2 regions of the Kitasatospora sp. NPDC049285 genome follow, and region 2 is predicted to be linked to the other one. Evidence: riboswitches for the same ligand, from Rfam matches in the RefSeq annotation. Region 2 holds a riboswitch; the other holds the start of a gene.

Region 1 (4,202 bases), on a different contig from region 2:
GCGTTGATCGCGGCCTGGATGCCGCCGCCGTCGGTGTAGAAGCCCTGCCCGCCGTAGTAGGTCGTGTACCAGTCCTGCTGGGTCTGGTCGACGCCGAAGACCGAGTCCCAGCGGGCCAGCATCTGCCGCTGCCCGGGGTAGTCGTCGTAGCCGCCGCTCGGGGTGAAGGAGAACTCCGGGTGCGCGGTGTAGGTGCCGTAGCAGGTCATGTGCAGGTGCGGGGAGGGGGCGTTGACCGCGCCGCCGCACTGCGGCCAGATCGAGAAGTCGTGCGCCCACCCGTGCGCGAAGGGGTAGTCGTAGCCGCCGTTCGGCCCGCCGAGGGTGATCAGCTTGCGCACGTCGCCCGCGTACGGGCGGCCCCAGGACGGCTTGACCGAGGACACGTAGGCCCGGGTGGACATCTCGCCCTTGCTCCAGCCCACCAGGTCCACCTGGGGGACGCCGAGCTTGGCGCGGATCAGCGCGACGGCGTCCCCGACCTCCTGAGCCTGCATCAGGTTGTCGCCCTGCTTGTGCGCGAAGCCGATCGCGAAGACCCGGTACCCCTGCCCGGCCAGGTACTGCATCAGGCCGGTGCTCGGGCAGGAGGCGGCGCCGCAGCCGTAGCCGCCGGACTCGCCGGGGTTGGCCCAGGCCCGGTCCGGGTTGTCGTTGGCGCCGTGCACCAGCAGCACGGGGACCTGGTGCGCGCCGGTGTTCCAGCCCGGCGCCGAGTAGAGCAGGAAGCGACCGGAGTAGGGCTGCTTGACGCCGCCGAAGAAGGTGAGGCGCTGCCCGTCCTGGTCGCCGCGGCCGTCCGGCGGGTACTGCTCCTGGTGGAAGCCGGAGGTGGTGTCGAGGTACCGCTCGACGTGGTCCCAGCCGTTGGCGACGCTGCCGTAGTTCGCCTCCAGGGTCAGGTTGGACGGCACCGCCGCCGAAGCCGTCCCCGTCGGGACGACCGCACCCGCCAGCGCGAGCACGCCCGCGAGCAGGAAGCCCAAGCCGCCGCGCCTCCCGCGTCCGTTTCTCCACATACCGCGTTCACTCCTTCACGCTGAGTCCCGTACGCGCACGCTACGGAGGCGGGAGTGCCGTCGGAATGGGTGCGGCGCATACCCCGGGCCGCCCGGTGTGGCTGTCGGCCCCATGGCCGAGGGGCGGTCCGCGGGTGATCACCCGGCGCGGCGGGTGTGAACCATGTCTCAGCGGACCGGTATTGGAGATATAAGGACAATCTGCCTAGCCTGCTCGGGACGCCCACCGGGCTCACCCGCCGCCGGGACGCCGAGTCCTGCCCGCCCGTCGGCGACACCCAGAGCACAGCACGGGCAGGAGCGGGGGAACCACGGCAGTACGCCGTGCCCTCCGCCCTGCCCAGGGGCGCGCGGGCCCGGCTCGGGGTGAAGCCGCCACGCGCGGCCGGGCTGCCTCAGCGCCCGAACCCGACAGCTCACCTCGCAGGCGTCGCGGAGGACCACCCCCATGCGACCTGTCGCCACCCCCGCCCGCCTCGGCGTCCTCGCCGGGTCGGTCGCGCTGCTCGGCGTGCCCCTGGCCACCGGCAGCGCCAACGCCGCCACCACCGTCGTCCAGGACCGGCTCACCCCGACCGCGATGACCGCCGGCGCCGCCACCACCGCCTCGCTCACCCTGCACTCGGACTCCTGCTTCACCGCGAAGACCGTCGGCGTCGGCGTGCGTGACGCGGCCGGGCGCAACCTGGACTTCCCCGGCAACGCGGGCAACGTCCGGATCTGCCCGAGCGGCGTCACCTTCACCAGCGCGGCCCGCACCCTGCCGGCCGGCAGCTACACCCAGTTCGGCTTCTGGCAGGACACCGCGGGCAGCTGGCACAACCTGCCCGCGCGCACCCTGACGGTCGCGGCCGCCGGCACGACGCCGACCCCGGCGCCGAAGCCCACCCCGACCCCCACGCCGACCCCAACCCCGAAGCCGACGCCCACCCCGACCCCGACCCCGACCCCGAAGCCGACGCCCACGCCGACTCCCACCCCCACGCCGACCCCGACGCCCGCGCCGTCGACCGGTGCGCCGGTGCCCGGGAAGTCGCTGGCCTGGTCCGAGGAGTTCGACGGCCCGATCGGCTACGGCTCCAAGTGGACCGGCGACCGCAGCAGCTCGTACAAGTACGGCAACCACAACCCGGACGACAACAAGCTGGACTGGCTGAGCCCGAACGCGGTCACCGTCTCCGGCGGCGTCGCCACCTTCACCGCCACCCCCTCCAGCCACACCCTGGAGAACGGCAAGCGGGCCTGGGACACCGGACTGCTCACCACCGAGTACTCGCAGCAGGGCTTCCAGGTGAAGACCGGCGACTACGCCGAGACCCGGGTCAAGCTGCCGGCCGGGTCGGGTGCCTGGCCGGCGCTGTGGACCTGGAAGAACGGCAACGGCGAGATCGACTCGTTCGAGTACCACCCGGACAACCCGAACCTGCTGGAGCTCACCAACCACGTGAAGTCCGGCTCGAAGTACTACACCGACGCGGCCTCGGTCGGCGCCGACAAGTGGGTGACCATCGGGACGTACTACGGCGCCAACTCGGTCGACTGGTACGTGAACGGGCAGAAGGTCTTCTCCGACGGCACGGGCGTCGGGTCGAACTGGTCGGCGTACCTGATCCTCAACCTGTCGCTGAGCGCCGGGGCCTACCACCCCGCCGCGAGCGGCAGCGCGCCGATCAGCTTCAGCTCGGACTACGTGCGCGTGTACCGCTGACGCCCCGTCACGACACGGAGAGCGTGAACGCCGTCCGGTCGTCCGCCGGATCGCGGTGGTCCGCGCTCAGCACCTGAACGTGCCCCTCGGCGCTGCTGCCGGGGGGCACGTTCGCGTCCGCGCGGACCGGGACCAGCGCGGTCGCCGTCCGGTAGCGCGGCAGACCGGCCGGGAAGGTGCAGCTCACCAGGCGGCCGGCCGGTGCCGCCGTGCACCCGGACGGGAAGAACGGCCCCTCGGCGGTGAAGCCCGCCGGCAGGTCGACCAGCACCGTGAACGGCGAGGCGGTGGTGTCCGGCCCGCCGTTGGCAACGAAGGCGTGCACCGCGGTGGTCCCGCCCGGCGCCACGGGATCCGGGTCCAGCCGGACCACCCGCAGGTCGGAGGCGGACGGCGCGACGGCGGGGGCGAACGCCAGCAGGGGCGCGGCGAGGAGGGGGACCAGACGGTGCACGTGCGCTCCTGTGACGAGTGTGCGGAGGTACACTCAGCGTAAGGCGGCCCTGACGGTCCGTCAGAGCACCTCGCCGAGGCGGGCGGCGATCGTCTGCATCAGCGGGACCAGGCCGGCCGCCCCGGACTGGGACTCCAGCGCCTGGATGCGGCCCTCCGGGCCGGAGACGGAGAGCGCGGTGGGCGTGGGTGCGCCGGGCACGGCGACGGCGATGCAGCGCACGCCGATCTCCTGCTCCTGGTCGTCGACCACGTACCCGCGCTCGCGGGAGACGGCGAGCTGCTCGAGCAGCGCGGAAGGGTCGGTGACGGTGTACGAGGTGTGGGACTGCAGCGGGCCGGGGCCGAGCAGGGCGCGGGCCTCGTCCTCGGGCAGCTGCGCCAGCAGCGCCTTGCCGACGCCGGTGCAGTGGGGCTGGACGCGGCGGCCGACTTCGGTGAACATCCGCATGGAGCGCCGGGATTGGACCTGACCGACGTACACCACCTCGCCGCCCTCCAGCACCGCCAGGTTGGCGGTCTCGCCGGTGGCCTCCATCAGCTCCGCCAGGTAGGGGCGCGCCCAGCTGCCGAGCAGGCGGCCGGCCGTCTCGCCGAGGCGGATCAGCCGGGGACCGAGGGTGTAGCGGCGGGCGGTGTCCTGGCGGACGTAGCCCTGGGTGACCAGGGTGCGCACCAGGCGGTGGATGGTCGGCATCGGAAGGCCGGAGGTGGTGGAGAGTTCGCTGAGGGTGGCGATGCCGCCGGAGTCGGCGAGCGCCTCCAGGAGCAGGAAGGCGCGCTCGACGGACTGCACCGAGCCGGCGGCGCGTTCGGTGGAGGTGCTGGCCACGGACGTTCCCTTTGCTGTGGAGGAAGGAGTAGAGTCCACGCGATTCATCAACAAACCGTTGAAATTCTGTATCGCGGAAACTAGTCTCCACTGTACAGAACGGAACAGCCCAAGGAGTATCCTGCCCATGGCCGCAGATCAGGGTTCGTCCCCCCTCGCGCCGGTCGTCACCGTCGCCGGTCCCCGGGTG
Region 2 (4,202 bases):
GGGGCGGTGCGGGCCGTCCTGACGCTGTTGGAGCTCGGTGGGGCCCGGCTGCACGACGGGTTCCCGGAGCTGTCCTCACCGATGGTGGAGCAGCTGCTGTACGAGCGCCTGCACCTGTACGTCCAGCCGGACGGCGACCCGTTGGCGTACGGCGCGGCGGTGCGGCTGCTGATCGACCGTCAGCGTACGGCGCGGCGGCTGAACGCCAAGCGGTGGGAGCGGCTGCACGAGGAGGCCGACTGGCAGGGCGAGCTGCTGGCGGGGCTGCTGCGGCGCTCGGACCTGGTGACCTGGCCGCGGCTGTACGCGTTGCTGCTGCGGGCGGACGGGGTGCCGGAGTGGGACCTGGACGCGGTGCGGGTGTGGCTGGACGGCTTCCGGGAGTTCACGCAGGAGGAGCGGCAGGCGGCGTTCGAGCAGGTGCCGGGCCTGGAGCCGGGCGACGCGTGGAGCCCGGAGCGGATCCGGGTGGTGGGGATGGCCACCGACGGGGCGCGGCGGCTGCTGGAGCAGGGCCTGATGCACCGCTCGTACCGCAACCTGGCCGAGCTGACCGCCCGCGGGCTCCCGATGCCGGCCGAACTCGCCGGTGACTTCGAGGGGTTCGAGGCGGCGGTGGCCGAGGCCGCGATCGACCTGTGCGGCGAGTGGACCGTCCCGGGCCTGGCCCGCCTGCTGCTGGAGGAGTACCCGGACCTGGCGCCGGAGGACTACGTGCCGGGTCCGGCCCAGCGGGAGGCGTTCGCGGACCTGGCGCCGGAGGAGTACCTCCCGGGCCAGGCCGAGCGGGACGGGCTCCCGGGCCTGGACCCGGAGGGATAGCCGGTCAGGCGGCGGTGCCTACGGCTGGAGGCCGTGGGCGGTGAGCCACGGGAGCGGGTCGATCGGGGCGCCCGCGGCGGGGCGGACCTCCAGGTGGAGGTGGGGTCCGGTGACGTTGCCGGTGGCACCGACCGCGCCGAGGACGGTGCCGGCGGTGACCTGGCCGGACGGGGTGGCGATCTGCGACAGGTGGCAGTACCAGATCTCGGTGCCGTCGGGCAGGGTCTGGATGACGCGGTAGCCGTAGGCGCCGGACCAGCCGGCCGAGGTGACGGTGCCGGCGGCGACGGCGGCGACGGGGGTGCCGGTGCGGGCGGTGAAGTCGAGGCCGGTGTGCAGCAGCGCCCAGTGGTCGCCGGACTGCGCGAAGTGTGCGGTGAGCTGGTAGTCGGCGAGCGGGAGGGCGTAGGCGTCGCGGTGCGTCCCGGCCTGCTGGGCGGCCCGCTTGGCCTCGGCCTCCTGGGCGGCGGCGACCCGGGCGCTCTCGTCGGCCGCGGTGCGCTGGCCGTCGGCCTGCTGCTGGATGCGGGCGGCGAGGGCGAGCCCGGGGTCGGCGGCCAGCAGGCCGTCCGACGCCTCGTCAGCGGCGGTCACGGCGGGTGCGGCGGGTGCCGGGGCGGCGGCCTGCGCGGGGGCGGCGGCGAGTCCGGTGGCGCCGAGCGCGGCGGTCATCGCGGCGGCGCCGAACAGCGGGGCTGCTCCGGCGCGGGACTGGCGGGGCAGGCGGTGCCGGACGGCGTCCTGCTCGGCCGGGTGGTCGAGCAGCCGGGTGCCGGTGCTCTCGGTGTAGGTCGACGCCACGGGGGCGTGCTCCTTCCTTCCCTGTCGCCGACCGGGTTAGCTGACGGGTTCGGAGGTGGAAGGTCTCCTACGGTCGGGCCCGAGGGCCGTTCCGATTCACCCCGGTGGAAGGTGGTTCCCCGGCTCCTGGGCGGCCCGGTGAAGGGCGTGCCCGGTTGGATTAGGCGTGGCGCACGGTGCCGCTTGGTTACGGCGTTGCCGACCGCGCTGCGTTATCAAACGTTAATCCTATGGACCCCATGATTCCAAGCTCCTACCGAGGGGCTGTGAAACTTTCCTGACGACCTATGGGTGATTTGTGACGGTTTACCAGAAGCCCCCACCGCCGGCATGACGGACCGTGACGGCGGAGTTGAGTATCCGTGCTCACGACCCGGGCCGACCGCGCCCCGACCCTGGTGCCATGACCGCACCGATGCCCCACCGGACCACCGCGGCGTTCTACCTCCAGGCCGCCGCCTCCTTCGTCCTCGCCACCGTCGCGCTCGTCGTCGGGATCGCCTACCTGCCGGTGAACGCCTGGATGCGCGCGTTCCTCGCCGTCGGACTGCTCTTCGAGATCACCTCCGCGTTCACGTTGGCCAAGGTGATCCGCGACCGCCAGGACGAGGGGGCGCTCACCAGCCGGGTCGACCAGGCCCGCCTGGAGAAGCTGATCGCCGAACACGACCCCTTCAAGGTGGACGGCATCTGACCGCACCCGCCGACCGCCGTTCCGGCGGGCCTCCAGGCCTCCGCCACCTCCAGGACTTGACGGCTAAGGCTATTAGCCTTAGCTTTATGGCTATCGGCAGTCAGCCGAACCCCGGAGAGCCCGGACCAGCCAGGAGGCCCGCCATGAACAGCACCCTCGGCACCACCCAGTACCTCGACGTCACCGGCGGCACCCTCGCCTACGACGACACCCCGGGCGACGGCGTCCCGGTGGTCCTGCTCCCCGGCATGCTCGACTCCCGCCGGGTCTACCGGTTCCTCGCCCCGCTGCTGAGCGCGGCCGGCCACCGGGTGGTCACCATGGACCTCCGCGGCATGGGCGAGACCTCCACCGGCTTCGCCGACTACAGCCCGGCCGCGATCGCCGACGACCTGGTCGCCCTGCTCGCCCACCTGGACCTGCGCGGCGCCGTGCTGGTCGGCAGCTCGTACACCGGTGCCACCGTGGTGCGCGCCGCCACGCTCGCCCCGGAGCGCACCGGCGGCGTGGTGCTGATCGACGCCTTCGTCGAGAACCTGCCGCTGAACGCCTTCCAGAAGGCTCTGTTCGGGGTCGCCGGGCCGGTCATCGGCGCCTTCCCCGGCATCTGGAGCCCGATGCAGAAGTTCTACTACCCGAAGGGCGCCCGCCCGGCGGACTTCGACGACTACCGGGCCTCGCTCGGCGCGATGCTGCGCGAGCCGGCCCGCAAGGCCGCGGTGGCCGGGTACCTGCACGGCAACTCCGCGCCGATCGGCTGGTGCGCGGAGGTCACCGCCCCCGGGCTGGTGCTGATGGGCGCCAAGGACCCCGACTTCCCGAAGCCGGAGGTGCTGGCCGACCGGCAGGCCGCGGCGCTGAAGGGCCGCAAGGTGATGATCGAGGACGCCGGCCACTACCCGATGGCCTCGCACCCGCAGCTCGTCGCCGACGCCCTGCTCGCCTTCCTCGGGAAGATCGCCTGATGCCCCGCGCCGGACTCTCCACCGCCGCCGTGGTGGACCACGCCCTCGACCTGATCGATGCTCAGGGCGCCGAGGCGCTCACCCTGGCCGCGGTCGCCGCCAAGGCCGGGGTGGCCACCCCCTCGCTGTACAAGCACGTCTCGGGCGGTCTCGCCGAACTGCGCCGGCTGGTCGCGGTGCGGACCACCGACGACCTGACCGAGCGGCTGGCGGCGGCCGTGCTCGGCCGCTCCCGGGAGGCGGCGGTGGCCGCGCTGCTCACCGCGTACGCCGGGTACGCCGACGAGTTCCCGCGGCGGTACGCGGCGCTGCCCCAGGCGCCGGACCCGGACCCGGAGTTGAGCGCGGCGGGCGGACGGCTGGTGGAGGTGCTGTTCGCGGTGCTGCGCGGGTACGGGCTGGCGGGGTCGGAGGCGGTGCACGCCGCCCGGACGCTGCGGGCGACCGCCCACGGGTACGCCTCGTTGGCCACGGCGGGGGCGTTCCAGCTCGCCGAGGGCCGGGACGTGACGCTGGAGCGCCTGACGGAGGTGCTGGTGGCGGGCCTGGCGCACTGGCCGTCGTGACCTCCCGGCGACTCGCGCGTTCTACCCGGTATGAAGAAGCGCAGCATGCTCGCCTTTGCCTCGCTGGCCGTCGGCGTGGTCGCCTCCCTTGCCGCCCCCAGCGCGCACGCCGCCCCGCACCCGGTCGGCACCGGTCCGCTGACCGACGCGGTCACGGCGCCCGACCTGCCGCTCTCGCCGGACTACCCGGAGTCGGTGGCGCAGGGGCTGACAGGGCAGGCGCCGTCGCTCTGAGCACCTCCGGGACGAGCGGCGCAATCGCCGCATTCCCGCGCGAATCCCCGAACTCGGTGCCGGTTCGAGACCTTCTCGTCATCCTCCGCGCGTAACACTGTCTGTCGGTCGGGAAGTCAT

The links. Region 2 has a riboswitch for cyclic di-AMP ahead of AB0K51_RS25940 (M23 family metallopeptidase). Riboswitches for the same ligand answer to the same signal wherever they lie in the genome.
Region 1: linked by a shared signal. The riboswitch ahead of AB0K51_RS17235 (glycoside hydrolase family 16 protein) and the one ahead of AB0K51_RS25940 (M23 family metallopeptidase) in region 2 are both predicted to bind cyclic di-AMP.

What each region holds. Positions count from the first base shown of each region.
Region 1 is NZ_JBFAQR010000023.1:64,719-68,920, forward strand. Features, by position in the region: gene AB0K51_RS17230 (lipase) at 1-1,019, opposite strand, end outside; cyclic di-AMP (ydaO/yuaA leader) riboswitch at 1,330-1,462, shown strand; gene AB0K51_RS17235 (glycoside hydrolase family 16 protein) at 1,468-2,727, shown strand; gene AB0K51_RS17240 (hypothetical protein) at 2,735-3,181, opposite strand; gene AB0K51_RS17245 (IclR family transcriptional regulator) at 3,242-4,012, opposite strand; gene aceB (malate synthase A) at 4,140-4,202, shown strand, end outside.
Region 2 is NZ_JBFAQR010000049.1:36,506-40,707, reverse strand. Features, by position in the region: gene AB0K51_RS25945 (hypothetical protein) at 1-822, shown strand, start outside; gene AB0K51_RS25940 (M23 family metallopeptidase) at 841-1,623, opposite strand; cyclic di-AMP (ydaO/yuaA leader) riboswitch at 1,634-1,800, opposite strand; gene AB0K51_RS25935 (YiaA/YiaB family inner membrane protein) at 2,027-2,317, shown strand; gene AB0K51_RS25930 (alpha/beta hydrolase) at 2,461-3,282, shown strand; gene AB0K51_RS25925 (TetR-like C-terminal domain-containing protein) at 3,282-3,848, shown strand; gene AB0K51_RS25920 (hypothetical protein) at 3,879-4,082, shown strand.